2 regions of the Streptomyces sp. NPDC096324 genome follow, and region 2 is predicted to be linked to the other one. Evidence: riboswitches for the same ligand, from Rfam matches in the RefSeq annotation. Region 2 holds a riboswitch; the other holds the start of a gene.
What was found. Region 2 has a riboswitch for glycine ahead of gcvT (glycine cleavage system aminomethyltransferase GcvT). Riboswitches for the same ligand answer to the same signal wherever they lie in the genome.
Positions count from the first base shown of each region.

Region 1 (7,316 bases), on a different contig from region 2:
TTCTTCGAGGGCCCGTACATCGCGGCGACCGAACGCGCCCTGCGGCAGGCCGAGACCATGCAACAGCCCTACCAGGCACGGCTGCTGTCCGTGCCGGAGCTGTACATGCTGACGCTCTGGCTGCACGGCGACTGCGCCGCGGACGGTGCCACCGGCCATCCGGCCGCCACCGATCTCCTGGTCCCGCTCGCACCCGCCCCGCCCGGCATCGCCGCGCACCGGCCGCACCTCGTCGCCGAACTGCTGCCGGTCCTCACCCACCGGGTCACCCCGGCACCGCTCCTCAGCTCGCCCGCCTGAACCTCCGATCCACGCGTCCGTGCCCCGCAGCCGTGCCCCACACGGGTAAACCTGCCGCGGGGCACGGCGCTGTCACGAACCCGGAGGGCGGCTCGCTCGTTAGCGCTGAAGACCGCTCGTACGAGGAGAAACGCGCTCCACGCCCAACCGGACTAGCCCGATCCGGCTACCTCGAACCACCCGAAAGGACAGCGCAGTTGGGGTGAACCCTCCGCACGGGTGATGCGTCATCAACCTGTGAGAAGCGGTGCCCTCAAATCCCTGCGGATCGGCGCCCGTGGGGCAACACTGGGTTCCAGACCACACATCAAACGGGGGGCGGCGATGAGTACCTCGAGCCGCAAGACTGACACCACAGCCATCACTCACAGCTCGACCCAGCGAAAGATCCCATCCATGTGCCAGCACCAGCCACTGTGTCCCGCAGCCGAATCAGCCGACCGGGAGTCCGCCCGCCTTGTGGCGCATCACCCGGAGCAGGGATGGAGCCTGCTGTGCAACGGCGTTCTGCTCTTCGAGGACACCGGTGAGCTCCTGCCGGACGGTCAGATCATCGCCCCGCACCGCCCGCTGGGCGGCGCGCAGGTGATGACGGCCGCCTGAGCCGCACGACCCGGGGCGGCCGTGACAGGCCGCCCGGACACACGAGGGGCCGGCCCGGAGACGTACTCTCCGAACCGGCCCCGACGCATGTCCGAGGACGATCACTCCCCGTAGGCGTCCACGTGCCGAGCGCTGATCAGTCCTCGTAGGCGTCCAGCGGCGGGCAGGAGCAGACGAGGTTCCGGTCGCCGTACGCCTGGTCGATGCGGCGCACCGGCGGCCAGTACTTGTCGGCGGCCGAGACACCGGCCGGGAAAACGGCCACCTCGCGGCTGTACGGGTGCTCCCAGTCGCCGCCGAGTGCGGCGGCCGTGTGCGGCGCCCCGCGCAGCGGGTTGTCGTCCACGGGCCACTCGCCGCCGCCGACCTTCTCGATCTCCGCGCGGATCGCGATCATCGCGTCGCAGAACCGGTCGACCTCGCCCAGGTCCTCGGACTCGGTCGGCTCGATCATCAGCGTGCCGGCCACCGGGAACGACATCGTCGGCGCGTGGAAGCCGTAGTCGATCAGACGCTTGGCGATGTCGTCGACGCTGACGCCGGTCGCCTTGGTGAGCGGACGCAGGTCGATGATGCACTCGTGCGCGACCAGACCGCCGGGGCCCGTGTACAGCACCGGGTAGTGCGGCTCCAGGCGCTTGGCGATGTAGTTGGCGGAGAGCACGGCCACCTGCGTGGCGCGCTTGAGGCCCTCGCCGCCCATCAGCCGGACGTACGACCAGGAGATGGGCAGGATGCCCGCGGAGCCCCAGGGAGCGGCCGAGATCGGGCCGACGCCGGTCTCGGGACCGGCCTCGGGCTGGAGCGGGTGGTTCGGGAGGTACGGCGCCAGGTGCGCGCGCACACCGACCGGGCCGACGCCGGGGCCGCCGCCGCCGTGCGGGATGCAGAAGGTCTTGTGCAGGTTCAGGTGCGAGACGTCGCCGCCGAAGTGACCCGGCTTGGCGAGACCCACCAGGGCGTTGAGGTTGGCACCGTCGACGTAGACCTGACCGCCGGCCTCGTGCACCTGGGCGCAGATGTCGGCGACGTGCTCCTCGAACACACCGTGCGTCGAGGGGTACGTGATCATCAGCACCGACAGTTCGTCGCGGTACTGCTCGATCTTGGCGCGCAGGTCCTGGACGTCGATCTCGCCGTCGTCCGCGGTCTTCACGACGACGACCTTCATACCGGCCATCACGGCGCTGGCGGCGTTGGTGCCGTGCGCGGAGGACGGGATGAGGCAGACGGTGCGCTGGTCGTCGCCGTTGGCACGGTGGTAGCCGCGGACGGCCAGCAGACCGGCCAGCTCGCCCTGCGAACCGGCGTTGGGCTGGAGCGACACCTTGTCATAGCCGGTGACCTCGGCGAGCTGGTCCTCCAGCTCGTGGATCAGCGTCAGGTAGCCCTGCGCCTGCTCCGCGGGCACGAAGGGGTGGAGCTGCCCGAACTCGGGCCAGGTGACCGACTCCATCTCGGTGGTCGCGTTGAGCTTCATGGTGCAGGAGCCCAGCGGGATCATGCCGCGGTCGAGCGCGTAGTCGCGGTCGGAGAGTTTGCGCAGGTAGCGCAGCATCGCCGTCTCGGAGCGGTGGTCGTGGAACACGGGGTGCGTGAGGTACGCGTCGGTGCGCAGGAGCGCGGCCGGCAGGGTGTCCTCGGTGCTCGCGTCCAGCGCCTCGATGTCGCCCTCGACACCGAACGCGCTCCACACGGCGGCGAGGTGCTCGCGCGTGGTCGTCTCGTCGCACGAGATCGACACCTGGTCGGCGTCGACGGGGTGGAGGTTGACGCCGTTGGCGCGGGCGGCGGCCACGATCGCGTCGGCACGGCCCGGGACCCGCACGGTGAGCGTGTCGAAGTAGCCAGCGTGGACGACCTCGACACCGCCGGCGGTGAGCCCGGCGGCCAGCACCGTGGCGTAGCGGTGGGTACGCCGTGCGATGGTCCGCAGGCCCTCGGGGCCGTGGTAGACGGCGTACATGCCGGCCATCACGGCGAGCAGCACCTGAGCGGTGCAGATGTTGCTGGTCGCCTTCTCCCGGCGGATGTGCTGCTCACGCGTCTGCAGGGCGAGGCGGTACGCCTTGTGCCCGTCGGCGTCCACGGACACGCCGACCAGGCGGCCGGGAAGGCTGCGCGCGAACTGCTCGCGGACCGCCATGTAACCGGCGTGCGGACCGCCGAAGCCCATCGGCACGCCGAAGCGCTGCGTCGTACCGACCGCGATGTCCGCGCCGAGCTCGCCGGGCGAGGTCAGCAGGGTCAGGGCGAGCAGGTCGGCGGCGACGGTGACGACCGCGCCCAGCTCGTGCGCCTGCTCGACGATCGGCTTGATGTCGCGTACGGCACCGGAGGCGCCGGGGTACTGGATCAGCACGCCGTTGATCTCACGCCCGGCGAGGTCGGCCGGGATGCCGTCGGCGAGGTCGGCGACGACGATCTCGACACCGGTCGGCTCCGCACGGGTCTCTATGACGGCGATGGTCTGCGGCAGCGCGTCCGCGTCGACCAGGAAGAGGCCCTTCTTGTTCTTGCCCATGCGGCGGGACAGCGCCATGGCCTCGGCGGCGGCGGTGCCCTCGTCCAGGAGGGAGGCGCCGGAGGTCGGCAGCCCGGACAGCTCGGCGACGACGGTCTGGAAGTTCAGCAGCGCCTCGAGACGGCCCTGCGAGATCTCCGGCTGGTACGGCGTGTACGCGGTGTACCAGGACGGGTTCTCCATGACGTTGCGCAGGATCACCGGCGGCGTGAACGTGCCGTAGTAACCGAGGCCGATCATGGAGCCGAGCACCTGGTTGCGGTCCGCGAGGGAGCGGAGTTCGGCCAGTACCTCGGCCTCGGTGCGCGCGGCCGGCAGGTTCAGGGCCTCGACGTTCTTGATCACGTCCGGCACCGCGGCGGCCGTCAGCTCGTCGAGCGAGCCGTATCCGACCTGCGCGAGCATCTTGGCCCGTGCTTCGGAGTCGGGTCCGATGTGGCGCTGCTCGAAGGGAATTCCCTGTTCGAGCTCGGAGAGCGGAATGCGAGGGGCGGTCATGGCGGAGGCCTCCTGGTCTGACGCGACCTTCGAGGGGCACCCCGGCACGGGTACCCCGACGGCCTCCCCCTCTGTCATCTCAACCTGAGAGTTTCACCGGATGGTCCCGTGGACGATCCGGCTTTCACCGTCGGTGAGAGCGGAGGCCATCGACACCCGCTCTGCTTTCCAGAGTGACCTCGTCCGTGCGGTACGTGAGCCTGAGAGATTCCGGGGAGGAGTTGCTCCTTCGGCGCCTCCGGTGAAACCCGGAGAACTCTCCCGCACGGGATCAGCAGCCGCTTGCCAGCCTACCAGCGAGGACAAGGCGACAGCCTTCGAGTGGCCGCCTTCACAAATGTGCTCTTTTGTAGTACTTACGGATGAGTTTGCGACCACTGGAGGGACCGTGCAGACCGACATCGATCCGCGCAACCTGATCGGCCGCAAGGCGTTCGACAGCAACGGCACCAAGATCGGCACGATCGACGAGGTGTACCTCGACGACGCGACCGGCGTCCCGGAGTGGGCGGCCATACGCACCGGGCTGTTCAGCAGGGACGCATTCGTGCCCCTGGAGCCCAGCGAGATCGTCGAGGGGACCCTGCGCATCCCCTTCGACCGGGCCCTGATCAAGGACGCCCCCGACTTCGGCGTCGGGCGCCATCTCTCCCCCGAACAGGAGCTCCAGCTCTACCACCACTACGGCCTCGACGTGGCGTCCCCGCCCCCACCGGACCGCGACTTCGGCCGGCTCGCGGGCTCGGAGGACACCTGAGCCCCCGCACCGGGACCGCGCGTCCCGGCCGCTGACAGGGAAGCCCCGGGGCCGGCCGACGGCCCGTCGGCGCCCTCGGGTCTTCGCTCCACCAGCGGCAACGGGTCGGCCGGTTCGAGCCGCGGATCGTCCGTCCGGAAGGTCCGCACCCGGCCGGGCTCGGAGTACGGCGTCTCGAACCGCACCGTGACCCGCCCCAGCCCGCTCCCCTGCACCCAGCCGTGCCCGTACTCGGCGTGACACACGTCGTGACCGGAGGGCCATCTCCGCTCGGCGGGCGCCGCCACATCGGCCGCGGCGGTCACCTCGGCCGACTCGTCCCCGGCATGCTCCTCGGCCACCGGCTCCCCCACGGCCGCGGCCTGCGCCTGCGCGAACAGGTCCTCCTGCGTGTAGTCGGCGAGCCCGGACACGCCGACCCCCAGCAGCCGGACGCCGCCGGTCGTGTCCACGCCCTCCAGCAGCCGGGCGGCGGCCTCCCGGACGACGCCGGGGTCGTCCGTGGGCCCCCGCAGCGTCTCGGACCGCGTCAGCGTCGAGAAGTCGTAGCGGCGGACCTTCAGCACGATGGTCCGCCCCGACAGGCCGGCCCGGCGCAGCCGCCGCACGCACCGGTCCGCGAGTCGCTGCACCTCGAGCTCCACCCGGACCCGTTCGTGGATGTCCACGTCGTACGTGTCCTCGACCGACACGGACTTGGTCTCCCGCTCGGCCACCACGGGCCGCTCGTCGTGGGCCAGCGCCATCGCGAACAGCGCGTGCCCGTGAGCCTTCCCCACGAGCCGTACGAGCTCGTCCTCGCCCGCCTCGGCGAGCTCCTCGACGCTGGTGATGCCGGCCCTGCGCAGATGGTCGCCGGTGGCCGGCCCCACACCCGGCAGCGTCCGCACCGACATCGGCCCCAGCAGCGCCCGCTCGGTGCCCGGCTCGATCAGGACGAGACCGTCGGGCTTGGCCTGCTCCGAGGCGATCTTCGCCACCATCTTGGAGGCCGCCAGACCCACCGATCCCGTGAGTCCGGTGACGGCCCGGATGTCCGCGCGCAGCTTGACGCCGGCCAGCCGCGCCGACGCCTCGTCCCACGCCGCCCCGCCCGCCTCCAGGTCCACGAACGCCTCGTCCAGGCTCAGCGGCTCCACCAGCGGCGACAGGGCCCGCAGCAGCCCCATCACCTGCTCGCTGACCTCGCGGTACAGCCCGAAGCGCGGCACGAGATAGGCGGCGTTCGGTGCGCGCCTACGGGCCTGGGCCATGGGCATCGCGGAGTTCACCCCGAAGACGCGTGCCTCGTAGGACGCCGTGGCGACGACTCCACGGGGTCCGAGTCCGCCCACGACGACGGCCTTCCCGCGCAGGCTCGGCTTGGACGCCTGCTCCGCGGAGGCGAAGAAGGCGTCCATGTCGAGATGCAGGATCGTGGGCGCGGTTCTCACATCTCCGATGCTGCCCTACGCCACTGACAATGCCCCGGGTCACCGGGGCATCGCGTCATCGGACGGGGCTCACACCGCACGGTTGCGCCTGCGCGCCAGTTCGTCCGCCGGATTGTGCGCGAGGAGTGTCTCACCGGTGTCCACGCGTTCTCCGTGCAACTGGGACAGGGCGCCCTCGACATCCCGCCACACCACGCCCACGGCGATGCCGAAGATGCCCTGGCCGCCCTGGAGCAGCGCGTGGACCTCGTCCGGGGAGGTGCACTCGTAGACCGTCGCGCCGTCGCTCATGAGCGTCATGCGCTCCAGATCCTGGAAGCCGCGCTCCCTGAGGTGCTGGACCGTGGTGCGGATGTTCTGCAGCGACACCCCGGTGTCGAGGAACCGCTTGACGATCTTCAGGACCACCACGTCCCGGAAGCTGTAGAGACGCTGCGTCCCCGACCCGTAGGCGGGACGCACGCTGGGCTCGACCAGTCCGGTCCGCGCCCAGTAGTCGAGCTGCCGGTAGGTGATGCCCGCGGCTGCACACGCCGTGGGTCCCCGGTAACCGACCTCCTCGGGAACCGTCCCTCCCTCGTCGGGCACTGCTGCCGACCGCAGCGGAACATGTTCGGCCGCGCTGCCGTGATGGGGGCGCCCCCTGCTCGAGCCGAGCCGAGAGCTTGGGGGAGGGTACGGGCCGCTCTCTCCCGGACCGTGTCCGGGAGCACCCCCAGCCGTACCGTCGCCGCTGCTTCTCACGCCGACCTCCGTCCTTGACCTGCCTTCTCGACGGTAGGCAGTCACCAGGGGCGCGTCAACGATCGCCACACTCGGCACGCCGAGTGATTATCACCCTAAGAGTGGTTTCCCGTGCCCTACCGCGGGGAAAGGCTAGCCGAATGCTCTCGGCGCGGGCCGCGGCACACCACACTCGCCGCGGGCAAATGCCGCCCGAAGCAGGTCTCCGCCCGACCGGCTCACTGGCTGTTGGTGCCGAAGTCCTCGGGCGAGATCTGGTCGAGGAACTCGCGGAACTTCTCCACCTCGTCCTCCTGCTCGTCCGGGATCGCGATTCCCGCGTCGTCGAGGACGCCGTCGCTGCCGTAGATGGGCGTTCCGGTACGCAGCGCCAGCGCTATGGCGTCGGACGGTCTGGCACTCACCTCGACCCCGCTGGCGAAGACGAGCTCGGCGTAGAAGACGCCCTCACGCAGGT
Region 1 covers NZ_JBIWFK010000002.1:829,729-837,044, forward strand. The annotation lists gene ACIQ7M_RS07415 (hypothetical protein) at 1-300, shown strand, start outside; gene ACIQ7M_RS07420 (DUF5999 family protein) at 697-903, shown strand; gene gcvP (aminomethyl-transferring glycine dehydrogenase) at 1,040-3,925, opposite strand; glycine riboswitch at 4,104-4,199, opposite strand; gene ACIQ7M_RS07430 (PRC-barrel domain-containing protein) at 4,314-4,682, shown strand; gene ACIQ7M_RS07435 (DNA polymerase IV) at 4,607-6,115, opposite strand; gene ACIQ7M_RS07440 (MerR family transcriptional regulator) at 6,185-6,859, opposite strand; gene ACIQ7M_RS07445 (bifunctional nuclease family protein) at 7,078-7,316, opposite strand, start outside.
Region 1: it holds a riboswitch for glycine, as region 2 does, so the genes downstream of both, gcvP (aminomethyl-transferring glycine dehydrogenase) here and gcvT (glycine cleavage system aminomethyltransferase GcvT) in region 2, are expected to answer to the same signal.

Region 2 (7,316 bases):
CCTCGGTGCGCCAGGCCCGCTCGTTCTCCAGCATCAGGGCGGAGATCGACAGACCGGTCTCCTTCGTGAGCCGCAGCAACTCGTCACCCGTGCGGAACGGGTACTTCAGGATCGTGTCGTCGAGCTTGATGCGGTCCTCGCCCACCGCGTCCTCGTCGACCACGAAGCCGCCGCCCACCGAGTAGTACGTCTTCTCCAGGACGAGCTCGCCGGAGGCGTCGTACGCGAAGATCGTCATGCCGTTGGCGTGGTACGGCAGGGCCTTGCGGCGGTGCAGGACGAGGTCGTCGTCGAAGGAGAAGCCGATCTCGTGCTCGCCGAGCAGCCGGATCCGGCCCGAGGCCTTGATCTGCTCGACGCGCTCGTCGGCGCCCTCCACGTCCACCGTCCGCGGCGAGGCGCCCTCCAGACCGAGCAGCACCGCCTTGGGGGTGCCGTGGCCGTGGCCGGTCGCTCCCAGGGAGCCGTACAGCTCGGCGCGTATCGACGCGACGGGAGCCAGCAGGTCCTCGTTGCGCAGCCGCCGGGCGAACATGCGCGCGGCGCGCATCGGACCCACGGTGTGGGAGCTGGACGGGCCGATGCCGATCGAGAACAGGTCGAAGACCGAGATGGCCACGGGAACTCCTTGCTGGTTTCGCCGGACGCCGTTGTCCGACGGAGGTGGTGCGGGACTGCATGGAACGGGGCACCGCGCTCTGCTTCCAGTGTGCGCGGTGCCCCGGAGTTCCGTACGAAAACAACCGTACGGGGTGAAAACACAGGACAGAAACCCTGCGGAACTACTTCAGGCCGGGGTACAACGGGTGCTTGTCCGCCAGAGCGGACACCCGGGCCTTCAGGCCTTCCACGTCGGCCGCCTCGAAGGGAGAGGGCGCCTTCAGCGTCTCGGCGATGATGTCCGCGACCTCGGTGAAGTCCTCGGCGGTGAAGCCGCGGGTGGCGAGGGCGGGCGTGCCGATGCGCAGGCCCGAGGTGACCATCGGCGGGCGCGGGTCGTTCGGGATGGCGTTGCGGTTGACCGTGATGCCGACCTCGTGGAGACGGTCCTCGGCCTGCTGCCCGTCCAGCTCGGAGTCGCGCAGGTCGACCAGGACCAGGTGCACGTCCGTGCCCCCGGACAGGACGTCCACGCCGACGGCCTTCACGTCGTCCTGGACCAGGCGCTCGGCCAGGATGCGCGCGCCGTCCAGCGTGCGCTGCTGGCGCTCCTTGAAGTCGTCCGAGGCGGCGACCTTGAAGGAGACGGCCTTGGCGGCGATCACGTGCTCCAGGGGGCCGCCCTGGAAGCCCGGGAAGACCGAGGAGTTCAGCTTCTTCGCGAACTCCTTCTTCGCCAGGATGATGCCGCCGCGGGGGCCGCCGAGCGTCTTGTGCGTGGTGGAGGTGACCACGTCCGCGTACGGGACCGGGTTCGGGTGCAGACCCGCCGCGACCAGGCCCGCGAAGTGGGCCATGTCGACCCACAGGAGGGAGCCGGCCTCGTCCGCGATCCGGCGGAACTCGGCGAAGTCGAGCTGACGCGGGTACGCCGACCAGCCCGCGATGATCACCTTCGGGCGGTGCTCCTTGGCGAGCCGCTCGACCTCGGCCATGTCGACCAGGCCGGCCTCGTCCACGTGGTACGCGACCACGTCGAACTGCTTGCCCGAGAAGTTCAGGCGCATGCCGTGGGTCAGGTGGCCGCCGTGGGCCAGGTCCAGGCCGAGGATGGTGTCGCCGGGCTGGGCCAGGGCGAACAGCGCGGCCTGGTTGGCGGAGGCACCCGAGTGGGGCTGGACGTTGGCGTACTCGGCGCCGAACAGGTCCTTGACCCGGTCGATGGCGATCTGCTCGGCCACGTCGACGTGCTCGCAGCCGCCGTAGTAGCGGCGGCCCGGGTAGCCCTCGGCGTACTTGTTGGTCAGGACCGAGCCCTGGGCCTCCATGACCGCGACCGGAGCGAAGTTCTCCGAGGCGATCATCTCCAGCGTGGACTGCTGGCGGTGCAGCTCGGCGTCGACGGCGGCGGCGACGTCGGGGTCGAGCTCGTGCAGGGGGGTGTTCATCAGCGACATGCGGGTGACTCCTCAGCCGGCCGTGAAGGCGGTGTACTCGTCGGCGGACATCAGGTCCTCGGGCTCGTCGGCGACGCGCACCTTGAACAGCCAGCCGCCCTCGAAGGGGGCGGAGTTCACGAGTGCCGGGTCGTCCACGACGTCCTGGTTGGCCTCGACGATCTCGCCGTTCACCGGGGAGTACAGGTCGCTGACCGACTTGGTCGACTCCAGTTCGCCGCAGGACTCGCCCGCGGTCACCGTGTCACCGACGGCCGGGAGCTGGGCGTAGACGACGTCACCGAGCGCGTTGGCCGCGAACTCGGTGATGCCGACCGTCGCGACGCCGTCCTCGGCGACCGACAGCCACTCGTGCTCCTTGCTGTAACGCAGCGTCTGGGGGTTGCTCATGACCTGAATTCTCCTGTACGCGGTGGAGTGCTGATGGAGGGAAGCGTGGGTGACCGGGCGGATGTGCCCAGGGTCACGTCCGGTGCGCCCGGGCGGGCGCCCGTCCGTGCCGGAGCCCGGGGGGCATCCGTCGCCGGCGGCGCCCGGAAGGCGTCCGTGTCATGTCCGGCCCTTGCGGACCAGTGTCACTTCTGGCGCTTGTAGAACGGCAGCGCCACGACCTCGTACGGTTCGTGGCTGCCCCGGATGTCCACGCCCACACCGGTCGTGCCCGGAGCGGCGTGCGCGGCGTCGACGTACGCCATCGCGATCGGCCTGCCCAGCGTGGGGGAGGGGGCGCCGGAGGTGACCTCGCCGATCACCTCGCCGCCGGCGACGACCGAGAACCCGGCGCGCGGCACCCGGCGGCCCTCGGCGATCAGGCCGACGAGGACGCGCGGCGGGTTCTGCCCGGCGCGGGCGGCGGCCGCCTCGAGCGCCGCGCGCCCCACGAAGTCGCCGTCCTTCTCGAACTTCACGACCCGGCCGAGGCCGGCGTCGAACGGGGTCAGCGAGGTGGTCAGCTCGTGCCCGTACAGCGGCATGCCCGCCTCCAGGCGCAGCGTGTCGCGGCAGGAGAGGCCGCAGGGGACGAGACCGGCCGGGGTGCCCGCGTCGGTCAGCGCCTGCCACACCTTCTCGGCGTCGGCGGGGGCGACGAACAGCTCGAAGCCGTCCTCGCCGGTGTAGCCGGTGCGGGCGATCAGGGCCGGGACGCCGGCCACGGTGCCCGGCAGGCCCGCGTAGTACTTCAGGCCGTCGAGGTCGGCGTCGGTGACCGCCTTGAGGATGCCGGGGGACTCGGGGCCCTGCACGGCGATCAGCGCGTACGCGTCACGGTCGTCGCGCACCTCGGCGTCGAAACCGGCGGCGCGCTCCGTCAGGGCGTCCAGCACGACCTGGGCGTTGGAGGCGTTGGCGACGACCATGTAGTGAGGGGACCCGGCCTCGTCGTCGGCCAGGCGGTAGACGATCAGGTCGTCCAGGATGCCGCCGTCCTCCTGGCAGATCATCGTGTAGCGGGCCCGGCCGACGCCGACGGTGGCGATGTTGCCGACCAGCGCGTGGTTCAGGAGAGCCGCCGCCTGCGGTCCGGTGACGGTGATCTCGCCCATGTGGGAGAGGTCGAAGAGACCGGCCTTCGTGCGGACGGCGAGGTGCTCGTCGCGCTCCGAGCCGTAGCGCAGGGGCATGTCCCAGCCCGCGAAGTCGGTCATGGTCGCGCCGAGCGAACGATGCAGGGCATCGAGCGCGGTGTGACGGGGTGCGTTGCTGCTCATCGGTCTGGCTCCCAGGGCATGACGGCGAGGTCGTTCCTCCCCATCTGTCATCGGAACCTGAGAGGTTCATCAAGACCCCACGAATCGGTGGTCCTGACTTGCACCTTGGGTGGAGCCGACGGAGCGGCCCGCTTTTCAGATGTGCCTCGCCCGCGCGGTAACGGTGCCTGAGAGATTCAAGGGAGGGACTTGCTCCTTCGGCGCCCGGGTACACGTACCCAGGACTCTCCCGCGCGGATTCAAGCGGCCGGTATGCAGTTGGCGCGGCCATCATCGCACGCGCCGTCGGATCACGGCAGCCCGCCATCTGTGACCGTGCTGTGGCAGTCCGCGCATGAAATGGGGAAGCGCCGGGCATTACCTTCTCTTTACACTCGACGGGGATGGGACTCCACACCGAAGGGGAGGACGGCCAGGGTGAACAGGACCAGGGCGTACGCGACGACCTCGGGTCTCGCACTGCCCGAGCAGCCCGGCGCACCGGCCCGGGAGGCCCGCGGACCGCGTGTCGCGGCCGTCGTGCGGGACCTCCGTGACCGGGTCGGGCACAGTCCGCACGGTCTCCGCTTCGGGGCGCACGACGTGGTCGTGGTCAGCGGACTGCCCGGCAGCGGCAAGTCGACCCTGATGCGGCGGGCCGTGCTCGGCGTGCGCGTCGACTCCCAGGACACCCGCGACCGCTGGGACGGCCGGATGTCCGGGCGCCTGCCGTACGCGCTCTACCGCCCCCTCGTCCGCCTCGCGCACTACGCCGGCCTGCGCCGCGCCCTGCGCGAGGGCGGCGGACTCGTCGTGCACGACTGCGGCACGCAGGCCTGGGTGCGCCGCTGGCTCGCCCGCGAGGCCCGGCGCCGCGGCGGGGCGCTGCACCTGCTGTTGCTCGACGTCACGCCCGGCACCGCGCTGGACGGCCAGCGCGAGCGCGGCCGGGGCGTCTCGCGCTACGCCTTCGCCCGCCATCGCGGCGGGGTCGCCCGGCTGCTGCGCTCGGCCGAGCGGGGGGACCTGCCCGAGGGGTGCGGCTCCGCGGTGCTGATCGACCGCGCCGCGGCGGACGTGCTGCACAGGATCGACTTCGGCCACTGAGCGGCGGTGTGCCGCGGCATCGGCTTCGGCCACCGAGCGGCGCTGTGCCGCGGGATCGGCTTCGGCCACTGACCGGCCGTGGTGGCCCATTAACCTAACCAGCCGGAACAATGGTTCGAAGCGGACGGTAGACAGATGGACTTTCCGGCACAGGCGCACCCCCATCCGCACGGCGGTTGGCCCGGCAACGAGCTGGAGGAGGTGTTGTCCGCCTCCCTCGGCATGCCCGGGCCCTCGACGGCCGCCCGCATCGTCGAGGTGCTCGGCCGCAGCTTCGTGTGGGTGCCGCTGCCGAACGGCGGCGGCGCGCAGAGCGGTCCGCTCGATCTGCCCACGATGGACATCGGCGGGCAGGTCTACGTCCCCGTCTTCAGCTCCGAGGAGCAGTTCCGCCAGGTCGTCGGCGGTCACATGTCCTACACGATCGCGCCCGCCGTGGAGTTCGCCCGCGGACTCCCCCCGCAGGCCGGCATCGTGGTGAACCCGGACGGCGTGGTCGGCGTGCCGCTGCCGCCCCCTGCCGTCGCCGAGCTGTGCAGGGCCGGGCGGTCCGAACTGGACGGGGCGGCCGGCGGCGGCCGCGTGCGGCTCTTCGAGCCCGACTGGCAGGACGATCCGATGGACTTCCTCGCCGCGGCCTCGGCGGAGTTCGCCGCCACCGGTGTCGTCCTGAGCGCGCGGCGCTGTCTGGCCAGCGTGGAGGGCGACGCGCCGGTCATGTTCATCGGCGTCGAGCTCTCGGTGTGGGAGGGCGACGCGCGCGCCCTGCCCCTGGACGCCCTGGGCCGTGCGCTCGGCCGGGTCCCGGTGAACATCGCGGTGAACCTGGTTCTCCTCGACGTGACGCAGGACCCGGTCGGCGACTGGATGCGGGCGACGGTGCGGCCCTTCTACCAGCACGGTCACTGAACGACGCGGGTGGCGCGGGTGTCCCGCCGGACCGCGCACCCGCCGCGCGGGGCCTTCGGCCGCCCCGCGCGGCGGTTCTCGGCCTTCGACTGCTTCCCCCGGCGGAGCACGATCGCCGCATAAGCTGGTTTCATGGCCTGGTCGAGGTGTTGACGCATGTCGGTAACCGGCGCCTCGGGCGTAAGGGATGAGTTCGTCGTGAATTGTTCGCGAAGGGGCGGTTGAAGGTGAGCGCGTCGGGCACGGCCGCGGCCGGGCAGGTCGAGCACATGCTGCGCCAGGTGACTCCCGGGCGTTATGACGCCTACGAGGCGCTCCTTCGCGCGCTCGCGACCCCGTCGTCCGGCCAGGTGTGGATGCTGTTGTGGCACGGCCAGGCCGGCTCCCCGGACGCCCAGTACGGGAACATGCAGGTGGACGGCTTCGGTTACGCGCCCTGCGTCACTTCCGCCCAGGAGCTCTCGGCCAGTGGCTGGAACCGCAGTTACGAGGTCGTGGACGGGCTGGACGTCGCCCGCACCCTGTACCCGGACCACTTCGGCCTCTGGCTCAACCCGCACGCCCCGAACGGCGGTCTCGGCATTCCGTGGCTGGATCTGCGCCGGATCGCCACGGGCCTGGAGCGCCAGCCCGCGGGCCCGCTGCGGCTGTCCGAACCGGCCATCGAGATTCCGCAGTTCTACGCCCTGATCACGCAGAACGCCCATCTGACCCCGGCCGTACGGTCGTTGCGCCGGGCCTGGGTCCAACCCACGCTCGGGGCGCCATATCTGGCCATCGGCCTGGACGTGTACGACACCTCGCCGCCCGCCGTCGACTCGGTGCGGGCGATGATGCAGCAGTCCATCGGCGCGGTTCCGGACGGCCTGCCCGTCTCCACCGTCGCGATGTCGGACGAGTTCGACCCGGTGGCGATGTGGCTGCGCGCGAACGCCCGTCCGTTCTACGACCGTGAGGCCCACGCCGCCCCGGCGCAGGCGCCGATCGCGGGCGGTTACGGCTATCCCCCGGCCCGCGGCGGCTACTGAGGGCGTCCCGAATCCCGGACCTGTCGGATGTCAGTGCGAGAACGGCTGGCATCATGATTCTGCACACGGCCTTCACGAGGCGTGCGTTCCATACTGCTGACCTGCGGGGAAGCGGACCGATGTGCCGATTGTCCCAATTTGGTGGGACTTCTGATCAAAAAGACTCTTTCGAGGCCTTCGAGCTCAATTGGCAGTCGTCCGACTCCCGTTACCCACTGTTCGGATAACGGAATCCCCCAACAAGCATCACGGTTGCGCATAGTTTCTCCATGAGGCCTGGCAACTGATCGTGGCGGCACTGAAGACTCGCCCATCAGACACGGGGTCGTCGATCCCGTGAGCGAGTGCAAGCCGAATCATCAGCCGGATCACCGGACCGCACCATCTGCGGTCAACATCCCGGCGAGCAAGTGAACCAAGCCGCAGACAGCGGCAGTCGTAGGCCGGTCACCACCGGCGAGAGGGGTCGGGTCACTGTGACCGCACCGATCGAGACCACCGCGGCGGCATCGGAAGCGCAGCCTGAG
Region 2 covers NZ_JBIWFK010000014.1:186,801-194,116, reverse strand. The annotation lists gene ACIQ7M_RS33025 (L-serine ammonia-lyase) at 1-619, opposite strand, end outside; gene glyA (serine hydroxymethyltransferase) at 783-2,057, opposite strand; gene gcvH (glycine cleavage system protein GcvH) at 2,070-2,447, opposite strand; gene gcvT (glycine cleavage system aminomethyltransferase GcvT) at 2,633-3,766, opposite strand; glycine riboswitch at 3,912-4,008, opposite strand; gene ACIQ7M_RS33005 (AAA family ATPase) at 4,184-4,852, shown strand; gene ACIQ7M_RS33000 (enhanced serine sensitivity protein SseB) at 4,988-5,761, shown strand; gene ACIQ7M_RS32995 (enhanced serine sensitivity protein SseB C-terminal domain-containing protein) at 5,989-6,789, shown strand; gene ACIQ7M_RS32990 (ABC transporter permease) at 7,266-7,316, shown strand, end outside.